DNA from 3 places in the Gordonia sp. L191 genome. Region 3 is predicted to be linked to each of the others. Evidence: riboswitches for the same ligand, from Rfam matches in the RefSeq annotation. Region 3 holds a riboswitch; each other region holds the start of a gene.
What was found. A riboswitch is a leader RNA that binds a small molecule or an ion and turns the genes downstream of it on or off. The one in region 3 is predicted to bind cobalamin.

Region 1 (4,507 bases), 200 kb from region 3:
TGGTGCGGGCACAGGTGCTCTGATGGTCTGCTCAGAGAACCTCGATCTCGGGGCGCCCGGCCGGAATGGTCACCACTGCGCGGGTGTGGAGCCGGGCGTCGGCGGTGCTGACGGTCGGGCAGACCCGGAACCGCGCCTCCCACCGGTCGTGGGTGATCGTGTTCAGTACGTATCCGCGTTGGGCGTTGCCGAATCGTACGTGGGGTGAGGCGGCCTTGAGTTGTCGATCGGACTCGTCACTGTCGGCACCGTCGCCGCCGGAGCTGATGGATGTGCCCGCCACCTCGACACCGACCGTGGGCGCAGGTCGGGTGTAGGTGGATCGCAACTCCGACACCACATTCCGGTGGATGTCGCCGACGATCGACACGAGATTGGCGGTTCGGCGTTCGCGGGCGCCCTCGAGGACACGGGTCCGCGACGCCTCGTACCCGCTCCATCCGTCCATGCTCACCGCGCGGACCCCGTCACGCTCGCGCGCGAGGTCGGCGATCGTCGTCTGGTGGGCCAGGACGTTCCATCGGCTGCCGGACGCGGCGAGGCCGTCGAGTATCCATCGCTCCTGGGCTGCGCCGGTGATGGTGCGGTGCGGGTCGGCGGTGGCCGCGTTCTGCCCGGTGTCGTTGTCGCCGTTGACCTGATCGCTGCGGTGAGTACGCGTGTCGAGGACGCTGAACTGAGCAAGATCGCCGAACGTGAAGCGACGATAGGCACGAAATCCGCGCCCGGGCGGGGCGAGCCGAACGGCGGTGTTCTCCCACCAGGCGCGCATGCCCGCAGCCCGGCGGAGCAGGAACTGCGGTAGGGGTTGGTCGTCCTCGGGGATGTCGGCGGCCCAGTTGTTGTCGACTTCGTGGTCATCGAAGATCGTGATGAACGGACTCATCCGATGCGCCGCTTGCAGGTTCGGGTCGAGTTTGTACAGGGCATAGCGTTCGCGGTAGTCGTCGAGGTCACGGCATTCGCGATACGCCGACGCCGGCACCACCGCGGTATCGCGTGCACCGCCGCCCATCGGGATCGGCTTCTCGTAGATGTAGTCGCCCAGATGAAACACCACGTCGGGGGCCTCGCGGGCCAGGTCACCGAACGCCGGATAGTGGCCGTCGGCCCAGGCCTGACAGGAGGCGAGGGCGAATGACAGTGCGCCGGTGGGAGTTCCGATGCGCTGCGCGGTGCGGGTCCGGCCGACCTCGGAGACTTCACCGAGCGCGCGGAATCGGTAGAAGTAGTCGGTACCCGGCGTCAGGCCGCGGACGTCGACGTGCACGCTGTGCCCGGTGTCCGGGCCGGCGCGGGTCACCCCGCGCGCCACGACGATCCGCATCCGTTCGTCGCGGGCCACTTCCCAGCCGACATCGTGGGTGTCTCGGCCCATACCCGCCCCGGGTGCGAGGGGGTCGGTCGCCAGCCTGGTCCACAGGATGACAGCGTCGGGGAGTGGGTCGCCGGAGGCGATTCCCAGGGTGAACGGGTGGCCGGCACCTCGGACTCGTGGAGCGGAGGCGGCGTCGGTGGCGAACAGGCTGGGGGCGGTGGCCAGCCCGGCGGCCAGCGCGGTCCAGGTGAGGAATCGACGGCGGGACGTGCCGGCGCGCAGCACCTTGTCCGGGGTGACGCGTAGCGGAGCGTGGTTGGGGGAGCGCATGCGTCGAGGCGATCACCGCACGGTGTCGTCACGGACGACGACCGGCCACGACTCGGTGATGCGGGGGTGAAGACCTGGGCGACGCCTCGGCGAGATGCCTGCTACGCTCAGCGCGCGTCGGTTCCGACCGGGCCACACGGGCCGGTCGGTGAAAAGGGAATCTGGTGAGAATCCAGAGCTGCCCCGCAGCGGTGACGGAAACGACAGCGGCTCCTCGCACTGGACTTCACGGTCCGGGAAGCGGCCGCGGGTAGGTGGCATCTCGGTGCCGGGTCCGAAGTCCGAAGACCTGCCGCCGTGGCCATGGGCAACCGTGGTCGACACTTGCCTCGCGGGATATGGCCGGTGCGCCGATCTGTCGAGCGCGGCTGTCTTCCGCCCGACGAGAGACCGTGCCACAGTGGATGATCACACCTCACCGCAGGCCACCCCGGCCGCGCCGACCTGGACGCGTGTCGGCGTGTTCGCGGCGCTCGGTGTGCTCGCGCTGTTCGTGGTGGCGTGGGCCGGTGTGGCGTTCGGTACCGCCGACGTCGGTGGTACCGACGTGCCGCGCTTCGTGTGGGCCGCGCTGACCGGCGGCCCGATCTCCGCCGACGACGCCGCCGCGTACTGGATCGTCATCGATTCCCGGGTACCACGCGTGATCACCGGAGCGGTGGTGGGTGCCGGGTTGTCGGTCGTCGGAGTGGTCGTGCAGGCGATGGTGCGCAACCCGCTCGCCGACCCCTACGTCCTCGGTATCTCGTCCGGCGCATCGGTGGGGGCCACGAGCGTGGTGCTCTTCGGCGTCCTGTCGGGCATCGGGCTCTACGCCATGCCGGTCGCCGCCTTCGCCGGAGCTCTGCTCGCCACCCTCATCGTGTTCGGGATGGCCTCCGGCGCAGGTGGATTGACACCGTTACGCCTCGTGTTGACCGGTACCGCGGTGGGCTACGGCTTCTCGGCACTGACCACCGTGCTGGTGTTTCTCGCACCCACCGGCGACGCCGCGCGCAGCGTGATGTTCTGGCTCCTGGGCAGTCTGGCCGCGGCCAGCTGGTATTCGGCGGTCCTCGTGGGCGTCGTGACCGTCGGCGGGGTGATCGCGGTGGCGAGCCTGGCGCGCTCGCTCAATGCGCTCGCCATGGGTGACGAGGTCGCCGCATCCCTCGGATTGTCGGCGTCGCGGTTCCGCGTCATGGCATTCGCGTTGTCGGCGTTGATGACCGGCGTGATGGTGTCGGTGTGCGGGGCGATCGGCTTCGTCGGGCTCGTCGTTCCCCACGTCGCGCGGTTACTCGTCGGCGCCGACCATCGCCGACTCGTGGTGATCGCTCCGCTGATCGGCGCGGTGTTCCTCGTCGCGGCAGATCTCGTCGCCCGAACCGCCGTGCCGCCGCAGGAACTGCCGCTGGGCGCGATCACCGCCGCCGTCGGGGTGCCGATGTTCCTGATCCTCATGCACCGCCGGCGCAGCGTGGTCGATCGATGAAACGGGTTGACGGCCACCGGAGGTCGGGAACATGACCACAGCGGGGTATCACGGGGTCGGCGTCGACATCGGTTCGGTGACGCTGCTGCGTGAGGTGACCTTCACCGCCGCGCCGGGGAGTTTTCTCGGCGTGATCGGACCCAACGGCAGCGGGAAATCGACACTGCTGCGTTGTCTGTATCGCGCCCAGCGCCCCACCGTCGGCCACGTCGAGGTCGACGGCGTCGACGTCACCGCGATCTCGATGCGCGACAACGCCCGTCAGGTCGCCGCGCTCACCCAGAGTTCCACACTGGACTTCGACTTCACCGCAGCCGAGGTGATCGCCAGCGGTCGGTTCCCGCATCGGTCGATCGCGCGGACATCCCGGGCGAGGGACGCCGCGGCGGTCGAGGAGGCCATGGGTGTCGCCGGAGTGGGCCATCTCGCCGACCGTGTCTTCACCTCGCTGTCCGGGGGTGAGGCACAACGGGTGCTGATCGCGCGGGTACTCGCCCAGCAGCCGCGGGTGATGGTGCTCGACGAGCCGACCAACCATCTCGATGTGCGACACCAGTTCTCGGTGCTGGCCGCAGCCCGGGACTCCGGCGTCACCGTGGTCGCGGCGCTGCACGATCTGAACATCGCCGCCCAGTTCTGCGACACGCTGCTCGCCCTCGTCGACGGTCGCGTCGTCGGGACCGGCACTCCCGTGCAGGTGCTCGTCCCCGCGAATCTGCGCGCCTGGTTCGACATCGACGCCCACATCGTCCGGCATCCCCGACTCGACGTCCCCCAGATCCTCTTCGATGAAAGGCAACCATGAGAAGACTCCCACTGCTCGCGCTGGTCTGCGCGGCACTGCTGACACTCGCCGGATGCGGCGCCGATGTGGCGTCGCCGTCACAGAGGTCCGCCGGGGCCTCGGTGACCGTCACCAACTGTGGTGCGCCCCTGACGGTTCCCGGCGTCCCGGACCGCGTGCTCACCAACGACACCGGCATCACCGAGTTCATGTTCGCCCTCGGCCTCGCCGATCGGATGGTCGGCTACACGACCTATGCGGGCAAGGAACGTGACATCGCGTCCTCGCCGTGGAAGTCGGACTTCGCATCGACCAAGAACCTCGGCGACGCCTTCACCCGTGAGGTCATCGCGGCCGCAAAGCCCGACTTCGTGTTCGCGGGATGGAACTACGGATTCAAGGAGTCCACAGGAGTCACCCCGGACTGGATTCGCACCATCGGTGCGGTCCCGTATCAGCTGACCGAGGCGTGCCGGCAGGCCGGCAGCACCGCGCGCGGCATCATGCGGCCCTTCGATGCGCTCTACGCCGACATGAGCAATCTCGGTGAGATCTTCGGCGTGCAGCGTCGCGCCGGTGACCTTGTGTCGCAGTACAAGTC
Region 2 (4,507 bases), 2.3 Mb from region 3:
CACCCAAGGGCACCACCCCGCCGGTGACCGTGCAGATCTACGAGGACTTCCAGTGCCCGGTCTGCAAGCAGTTCGAGCAGGTCTACAGCGACGCGCTGACACAGGTGCGCAGCAATCCCAAGGTCGCCATCGATTATCAGCCGGTGGCCATCCTCGACCGGATGTCGAGCACCAATTACTCCACCCGCGCAGCCAATGCGTCGGCGTGTGTGGCCGAGGCGACCAAGGGCGCCGACAACTTCGCCATCTGGCTCAAGTTCCACAACATCCTGTACGCGAATCAGCCCGAGGAGAACGGGTCCGGTCTGACCGACGATCAGCTCGCTGATTTCGCCAACCAAGCGGGCGCACCCAACGTCAAGGAGTGCATCTCCGACGGCCAGTTCAAGAACTGGGTCGGTCAGGAGACCACGGCCTCCCAGGTCCAAGGAACACCGACGGTGAAGATCAACGGTCAAGATTTCAACATCCAGTTGGGGCCCGATGCCTTCCTCGCCCAGATCAATCAGGCCGCCGGCACCGCACAGTAAATCCACCCCGAGACGAAGCGACCAGCAATGAGCAGCACCACCTCTCCTTCCGGCACCACCCCGGACCCTGAGGCACCGGCGGTCGAACCGCCCGACGACGAGCTGATCGCCGCCGACGTGATCACCGATGACCGGCCGTGGTGGCTTCAGCGCCCCGACGTATCCACCGCGACCGGCATCGTGATCCTGATTCTCGGTGTCCTCGGGTTCATCTCGGCGGCGACGCTGACGATCGAGCGCATCGAACTGCTCATCAACCCGGAGTACGTGCCGAGTTGCAGCATCAATCCGGTGCTGTCCTGTGGCTCGGTGATGGTGACCGAGCAGGCTCGTGTCTTCGGGTTCCCCAATCCGCTGATCGGGATCGCCGCCTTCTCGGTGATCATCGTGACCGGCGTGCTCACTACTGCCCGCGTCTGGCTGCCGCGGTGGTATTGGGCGGGTCAAACACTCGGGCTCGCCCTGGGTTTCGTCTTCGTCAACTGGCTCGCCTTCCAGAGCATCTACCGGATCAACGCGCTGTGCCCGTACTGCATGGTGGTGTGGACGCTGACGCCGATCCTGTTGATCCTCAGCGCCGGAAGGCTTTTCGGTGACTCACCACGAGCCCGCGACCTTCGCGGCTGGCTGTGGGTGCTGTTGCCGCTGTGGTACGCGATCATCATCGTCGCGATCGGTGTGCACTTCTGGGATTACTGGTCGACGCTGATCTGAGACGTTCTGACTCCTCCGAGGTGGACGGTCACCGAGATTCGGACGGGGTCCGGACCAGCCGGTGCTCCAGCCGCGCCAGTTTCCAGTAGGCGATGGCGATACCCCACGCGACGATGAACATGATCACGATCGCGATGCCCGCGGTGTTCAGATCGAAACCACTGATCCAGTTGGTGATCGGGTCATCCCAGCCGAGATCGTCGTGCAGCACGCTGACCAGTTCGATGGTCCCGATGAGCAACGCCACCGCGATCGACAGGCCGGTGATGGTCAGGTTGTAGTAGATCTTGCGTGCGGGATGGGCGAACGCCCAGTCGTAGGCCACGGTCATGAACATGCCGTCGAGGGTGTCCATCAGACTCATCCCGCTCGCGAACAGCAGGGGCAGAACGAGAATCGCATACCAGGGCAATCCCGCGACAGCGCCGGTACCGGCGAGTGCGAGCAGAGCCACCTCCGTCGCGGTATCGAAGCCGAGTCCGAACAACACACCCACCGGATACATCTGGAAGGGATGCCGGATGCGGCGCATCACCGGCCCGAGGAGTCGTGCGAGAAAGCCCCGGCCGTCGAGTGCCTCGTCGAGTTGCTCCTCGTCGAAACTACCGCGGCGCAGTGAGCGGAACACCCGCCAGATACCGATGAGCGCAACGATGTTGATCAGCGCGATCAGATACAAGAACGAGCCGGACGCGATCGTGCTGATGGTGCCCAGCGCATGCCGGGCGGGCGAATCGTCGTCGGCGAGCGCCGAGACCGCGTGGGCGCCGGCGACCACGAGTATCGCCATCACGAAGACGATCGTGGAATGCCCCATGGCGAACCAGAATCCGACCGATTTCGGGCGTTTGCCGTCATTCATCAGTTTGCGGGTGGTGTTGTCGATCGCGGCGATGTGATCGGCGTCGAATGCGTGCCGCAGACCGAAGGTGTAGGCCGTGACGGCGAGACCCACACTGAAGACCTGCTTACCCAGGCTGTAGTGGTGCGGCACGATGACCATGAACAGCACACCGAAAGCCACGGCGTGCATCGCCGCGATGACGCCGAGTTGTACTGCGGCGTGGACCCAGTCGGTCCGGGTCCATCTGGTGCTGCCGGCCGAGCCGATCTGGTCGGCGGCCGAGGATGCAGAATTCACGTGAGAGCCTTTGGATTACGCGTCCGGACAAGGTGACGTGGGCCAGGGTCTGGCTGACCGTGCCCGTTCGGCACGGATGACAGTGGCGCGACCGCACCGGATTTCCACCGGTTTCCTGGATTCCCACGCGCTGACGAAGGACGCTACTCCCTCGGCGGTGAAATCAATAGACGAGGCGTCTCGCAGACCCGGGAATTCGCGACGGCAACTCACGACCGGGGGCATCACCACACGACAAATCCGACGGTGGTGACCTGCGCGTCGGAATCGCTGAACTGCACGGTCAGCGTCAGTGTCCACGCACCGGCGACGGGAACCGACGCCGCAACGCGGTGCCAGCGGGCCGACCCGGGCGAGCCGGTGTCCGTTGTGTCCGATTGGGCCGGAACGAATCTCAGCGCCAACGACGGAATCCCTGCCGACTCCGAGGACAATGTGGCGCGCAGCGACCGGGCCCGGATCGGCGTCCCGTGACCGTCATCGAGGGTCACGTCCACCACGGTGGGGCCGCGGCGCGTGGTCGATACCGAGACCTGTGCCGAGCCGTCGTCGAGAGGGGCCGCCACCTGCACCGGCGGACCGTAGGTGGTGCGCGCGGGCGGTTCGGTGACCAAGACGGAGGTGACGACGAGGACGGCGATGCCGCATGCCATCTCGAGCGGCACCGAACGCCGAAGACGGCTGAGGCCGAGGCGACGACGCGCGTATGCCGCCAGGCCGAGCATCGCCAGTACGAGAGCCGATTTGACGAGCAGCACGACACCGTAGGTGGTGTCCCACAGCGCTTGCACCGGCCAGATCTGCCGCCACGCCTGGAATTCCCCGGAGAGCACCAGGACGACCACCATGGCGAACGCCCACCTCGACCACCGATGCAACACGGCAGGTGTCAGCAGCTCAGGCGTCGGCGGTTCGGATCCCGGCGATTCAGGTGTCACCGATTTGGACGTCACCGCGGATGGGTTCCGGGAGTGCTTGTCGGGCAACAGGATCAGCACCATCGAGAGCAGTCCGCCGAGCCAGAGTGTCATCGCCACCACGTGCAGGGTGGTGACCGGCACGGCCAGCCATGTCAGATCCCCCACCGACGCATGGCCGTCGGCGGCGATGGTGACGGCGATACCCAGCCCGCAGGCCCCGATCAGCGCTGCACCCCACGCATGTGAGACTCGCCGGCGCGCGGCCGCGAACAGCACCGGTCCGAGCACCACGACCAGGGCCGCTCTGATGAGCACCACCCTCGTATCGCCACCGTCGAGGCCGGAGGAGAGCGCCGAGCCCGAGAATGCCCGGCTCACACCGACATCTGCCTTCTCGGCGGCCCGGACGAGAACCGTGCCCGCACAGGCCAGCACCGCCAGAACCCAACTCGGCGCCACCGTCCATCGGAATCGTTTGAGCGCCAACGTTCTCGGATACAGCATCAGCGACACCACCGCGAGACCCACAGCGCCCACCAGGCCCGCGTAGAGCAGCGCCTGCGATGCGCGATCGAGTGCGGTGACCGAGGCGGCGACCGGCGGTGCCGCCGGGGCCGGCGCCCCGGGGTCGGCCCGCACGCCGAACACGATGGACCCGGTGACCACGTGGGTGTCGGCGGAGATGACTCGCCAGGTGGCCGAATAACTTCCGGCAGGCAGATCGGGGCGCACCGGGATGACCAGGGCGTTGCCGGCCGAGATCAGATGTGGTGAGCCGGTGTCGACGCGATCGCCCTGTGCCGAGATGACACGCGCGGGATCGGCTCCCACACTGATGTTCTCATCGAAGGTCAACACCACCTGTGACGGCGAGATGGCGACTCGCGAGTCGTCGGCGGGCACGCTGGAGACCAGGGTGGCATGTGCGCCGGCCAGGCCGGGAGTGGCCATCACCAACGCACACACCACCCCAGTGAACACCAGAAGCGCTCTGCGCCACCTCAATTCGATGAACGCCCCTTGCGAATCAGCGCGAGGTTGGCCACCCCGACCAGCAGGGCGATGATCGCGATGACCAATCCGGCTATGCCCGGCCATGACGGTGACGAAGTCGAGTCGTTCGACATCGACTGATCGCTCGTGTGTCCACCGGATGCGGCGGCGAGGGAGAGCACGGGTGCCGGATGCTCGGGCTCGGCCTG
Region 3 (4,507 bases):
GGGTTCCCGTTGGTGATCTGCGCCCGCGAGACCGAGCGTTACGACCGCGTGCTGCGCAACGGCTGGTCCCGCATGGACAACTCGGAGACCTCCGAGAAGTCGTTCGCACTCATCGAGATCGCCAAGATCGTCAACTATCGCTTCGACGATCTGGTTGCCGATGCCAACCCGCTGACGTCGGTGCGATTCGGCCGTCAGCCCGAACTCTCCTAGGCTGATCGGCGTGCGACGAGTCGACTGGCGCGGGTTGCCCAGTTTCAACGAGCTGACCGAACGGCAGGCCATCGGCACGCTCTACGAGTGTTGTAGTTCGTCGATCTGGGCACTGCGTGTGGCCAAGGCCCGACCGTTCTCCGACGACGAGGCATTGCTCTCCTATGCCGATCTCATCCTGGCCGAGCTCACCGATGCCGACCTCGACGAGGCCCTGGCCGGTCACCCCCGGATCGGCGACCGCCCGGACAACGCGTCCTCCACGCGTGAGCAGTCCGGGGTGACCGGCGCCGATCCGGCGGTGTTGGCCGAACTCAAGGAGCTCAACAAGGCCTACGACGAGAAGTTCGGGCACGTGTACCTTGTCTTCGCCAATGGGCGGCCCGCGGCGGAGTTGCTGGCCATCCTCAAGGAGCGGATGCGCAACGACCCGGCGACCGAGCGGAGGGTGCTGCGGATGGAGTTGGCCAAGATCAACCGAAGTCGACTGCAGCGCATGCTCACCCCGGCGATCGAGTATGTTGACGACTGAGAAGCGCAGGCGATCCACGAGGAGCGAACCACCGAGATGACCGGTCTGTCCACCCATGTCCTCGACGCGGTCTCCGGTGCACCCGCGGTGGGCGTCGGGGTCTCCCTGCAGGATGCCGCGGGCGGCGAAGTCGCCTCCGGCGTCACCGATTCCGACGGTCGCATCGCGCAGGTGAACACCGACCCGCTCGTGCCCGGCATCTACCATCTGGTGTTCGACACCGGAGAGTGGTTCGCCGACAACGACATCCGGGGGTTCTACCCGGAGGTCGACATCTGCTTCACCGTCGACGATCCCGAACGGCATCACCACGTCCCGCTGCTGCTGAGCCCGTACTCGTACTCCACCTATCGCGGTAGCTGACCGGGCGCGCACACCGATATCCGGGGGCATCCTCTATGCTCGGCGGTGCAGTTGGTTCGCCGCCCCGTCCGTCGTGGCCTCCGATGTCATGGAGGCCCCGCGTCTGGGTCCGGCGTCGTAAGAGGGAATCCGGTGCGAATCCGGAACTGTCCCGCAGCGGTATGTCGGAACGACCGCCGTCATCGAGCACTGGACGCACGCGTCCGGGAAGCGACGGCCACTAGGACCGCGACCTGATGGTCGCCCGCCGACGAGTCCGAAGACCTGCCTGCTGTACCGGCCGCGCCGCGGCCGGTGGCTCGTCGCCTCGTGGAATGGGCGCAGGTCGAAGCGAGTGCCAGGTGATGCGCGGATGCCGTGCACGTTCTCTCCGGCGTCCCTTCGGCACGCCCTGCAACGGCGACGGACCGTCGGAAACCATTGCAGGAGTGCACCACCCATGTCCCAACGGACGACCCCGTTTTCCGCCACCGTGCTCGGCACACCACGCATCGGGCCACACCGTGAGCTCAAGCGCGCGATCGAGAGCTACTGGGCCGGGCGCATCGACGCCGCCGGCCTCGAGACCGTGGCCGCCGGGCTGCGGCGCGACACCATCGCGGCGCTCACGGCGGCCGGCCTCGACTCGATTCCGGTCAACACCTTCTCCTACTACGATCAGATGCTCGACACCGCCGTGCTGCTCGGCGCCCTGCCCGAGCGGGTCGCACACATCACCGATCCCCTCGACCGCTACTTCGCGGCGGCCCGCGGCACCGCCGACGTCACACCGCTGGAGATGACCAAGTGGTTCGACACCAACTACCACTACCTCGTGCCCGAGATCGGTGACGCCACCGCCTTCTCCCTGCACCCGGAGAAGGTTCTCGCCGAGGTGGCCGAGGCGCAGGCCGCCGGCGTGACCGCACGCCCGGTCGTCATCGGGCCGATCACCTTCCTCGCGTTGTCGAAATCCGCCCACGACACCGCAGGCGAGGGCTCTCCGCTCGATCGCGTCAACGAGCTGCTGCCGCTGTATCTCGACCTGCTGGCCCGTCTTGCCGCGGCCGGGGTCGAGTGGGTACAGATCGACGAACCGATCCTGGTCACCGATGCCGCAGAACGCCTCCCCGCGCTGGCCGGATCGGTGTACTCGACCCTCGCGCAAGCGAACTCACGACCGGCACTCTGCGTCGCCACGTACTTCGGCGACGCCCGCGACAGCGTGCGCGCCCTCGCGCGCACCGGTATCGAGGCGGTGGCCGTCGATCTGATCGAGGGCTCCGTCGATACGGTGGCCGACGTTCCCGAACTGGCCGACATGCACGTCGTCGCCGGCGTGGTCAACGGGCGCAACATCTGGCGAACCGATCTCGAGAAAGCGCTGGCCACCCTGGGCACCCTGCTCGGGTCGGCGGGGTCGTTGGCGGTGTCTACCTCGTGCTCGACGCTGCACGTGCCGTATTCCGTCGAACCCGAAACCGAACTCGACGACAACCTGCGCGGTTGGCTGGCCTTTGCGGCCGAGAAGTACCGCGAGGTCGCGATCCTGTCGGGGGCGTTGCGCCACGGTCGGCCGTCTCAGGCCGACGCGTTCGATGCCGCTGCCGCCGCATTGGCCACCCGCGAATCCGATCCGCGCGTGCACGATCCGGCGGTGCGTGAGCGTCTGGCCGCCCTCACCGACGCCGAACGCACGCGCGGCGATGCCTCGGCCCGCGCGGCTGCGCAGACCGAGCGGCTGAATCTCCCGCCGTTGCCCACCACGACGATCGGCTCCTACCCGCAGACCTCGGCGATCCGACTGGCGCGCGCCGCGCTGCGCTCCGGTGCGATCGACGACGCCGAGTACATCCGTCGGATGCGGGCGGAGATCGCCGATGTGGTTGCGCTGCAAGAGGAGATCGGGCTCGATGTGCTCGTCCACGGCGAACCCGAACGCAACGACATGGTGCAGTATTTCGCCGAGCAGCTCGACGGCTTCTTCGCCACCGCCCACGCCTGGGTGCAGTCCTACGGGACTCGGTGCGTGCGTCCGCCGATCCTGTTCGGCGACGTGTCCCGCCCGGCGCCGATGACCGTCGACTGGATCGCCTACGCCCAGTCGCTGACCGGCAAGCCGGTCAAGGGCATGCTCACCGGACCCGTCACGATTCTCGCGTGGTCGTTCGTGCGTGACGATCAGCCCCTGTCCGACTCGGCTGACCAGATCGCCCTCGCGATCCGGGACGAGGCGATCGATCTCGAGCGGATCGGTATCGGCATCATCCAGGTCGACGAGCCGGCCCTGCGTGAACTGCTCCCACTGCGGGACGCCGACAAACCCGCGTACCTCGATTGGGCGGTCCGGGCATTCCGGCTGGCCACCTCGGGCGTCGCCGACGCCACGCAGGTCCACACCCATCTGTGCTACTCGGAGTTCGGCGAGGTCATCGGTGCGATCGCCGAACTCGACGCCGATGTCACCTCGATCGAGGCGGCACGGTCGAGCATGGAGGTCCTCGACGACCTCAACGCCATCGGATTCGCCAACGGCGTCGGGCCGGGTGTGTATGACATCCACTCACCGCGTGTCCCCGACGTCACCGAGATCGAATCGTCGTTGCGCGCGGCGCTCGATGCCGTCGGGCCGCAGCGCCTGTGGGTGAATCCGGACTGTGGCCTCAAGACTCGCGGCACCACCGAGGTGACCGCGGCGCTGACGAATCTGGTCTCGGCGGCCAAAGCCACTCGCGCACTGGCCAACTGAGACCGACGGTCGGTTGCGCGGAGTACGGAGGCCGGTCGGGAGGACCCGGGTGTGCGGCCCCAGGTCCTCCCCGCGCCCTCCTTGCCTGCCTCAGTGAGCGCCCGCGAGGTGCCCGCTGAGGCGCTCGAGCCGTTCGGCACTATCGGGGTTCAACCCGATGATAATGGCGCTCTTGCCCTTTGCCGCGTACTTGGTGACGATCGCGTCGAGTGCCGCGACGGTGGACGCATCCCAGACATGTGACGCACTCATGTCGATGATCACGGTCGTCGGGTCGTCCACGTAATCGAACTGGTAGACCAGGTCGTTGCTGGACGCGAAGAACAGTTCTCCGCGCACCTGATAGACGCGCGTGTCGGGGTCCGGGTGATCCACCACGACGACCTCGGTGACGTGGGCGACCCGCCGCGCGAAGAGCACCATCGCGGTGAGCACACCGACGACGACACCGTAGGCCAGGTTGTGTGTGGCCACCGTGACGGCGACGGTGACGAGCATGACCACCGTTTCGCTCTTGGGCATGCGCCGCAACGTCGTCGGGTTGATGCTGTGCCAGTCCATGGTGCCGACCGACACCATGATCATCACGGCGACGAGTGCGGCCATCGGGATCAGCGCGACGATATCGCCGAGTCCGACGACCAGGATCAGCAGGAAGACACCGGCGAGAA

Region 1: another riboswitch for cobalamin. It lies ahead of QNM97_RS15865 (FecCD family ABC transporter permease); the one in region 3 lies ahead of metE (5-methyltetrahydropteroyltriglutamate--homocysteine S-methyltransferase).
Region 2: another riboswitch for cobalamin. It lies ahead of nicT (Nickel transporter NicT); the one in region 3 lies ahead of metE (5-methyltetrahydropteroyltriglutamate--homocysteine S-methyltransferase).

Annotation. Positions count from the first base shown of each region.
Region 1 is NZ_CP125996.1:3,506,874-3,511,380, reverse strand. It holds gene QNM97_RS15870 (alkaline phosphatase D family protein) at 32-1,648, opposite strand; cobalamin riboswitch at 1,750-1,959, shown strand; gene QNM97_RS15865 (FecCD family ABC transporter permease) at 2,049-3,122, shown strand; gene QNM97_RS15860 (ABC transporter ATP-binding protein) at 3,154-3,927, shown strand; gene QNM97_RS15855 (ABC transporter substrate-binding protein) at 3,924-4,507, shown strand, end outside.
Region 2 is NZ_CP125996.1:1,019,339-1,023,845, reverse strand. It holds gene QNM97_RS04725 (DsbA family protein) at 1-530, shown strand, start outside; gene QNM97_RS04720 (vitamin K epoxide reductase family protein) at 558-1,244, shown strand; gene nicT (Nickel transporter NicT) at 1,273-2,385, opposite strand; cobalamin riboswitch at 2,409-2,547, opposite strand; gene QNM97_RS04710 (copper resistance CopC/CopD family protein) at 2,610-4,286, opposite strand; gene QNM97_RS04705 (YcnI family copper-binding membrane protein) at 4,307-4,507, opposite strand, start outside.
Region 3 is NZ_CP125996.1:3,309,454-3,313,960, forward strand. It holds gene QNM97_RS14975 (solute carrier family 23 protein) at 1-213, shown strand, start outside; gene uraD (2-oxo-4-hydroxy-4-carboxy-5-ureidoimidazoline decarboxylase) at 224-745, shown strand; gene uraH (hydroxyisourate hydrolase) at 782-1,108, shown strand; cobalamin riboswitch at 1,184-1,394, shown strand; gene metE (5-methyltetrahydropteroyltriglutamate--homocysteine S-methyltransferase) at 1,548-3,836, shown strand; gene QNM97_RS14995 (SulP family inorganic anion transporter) at 3,927-4,507, opposite strand, start outside.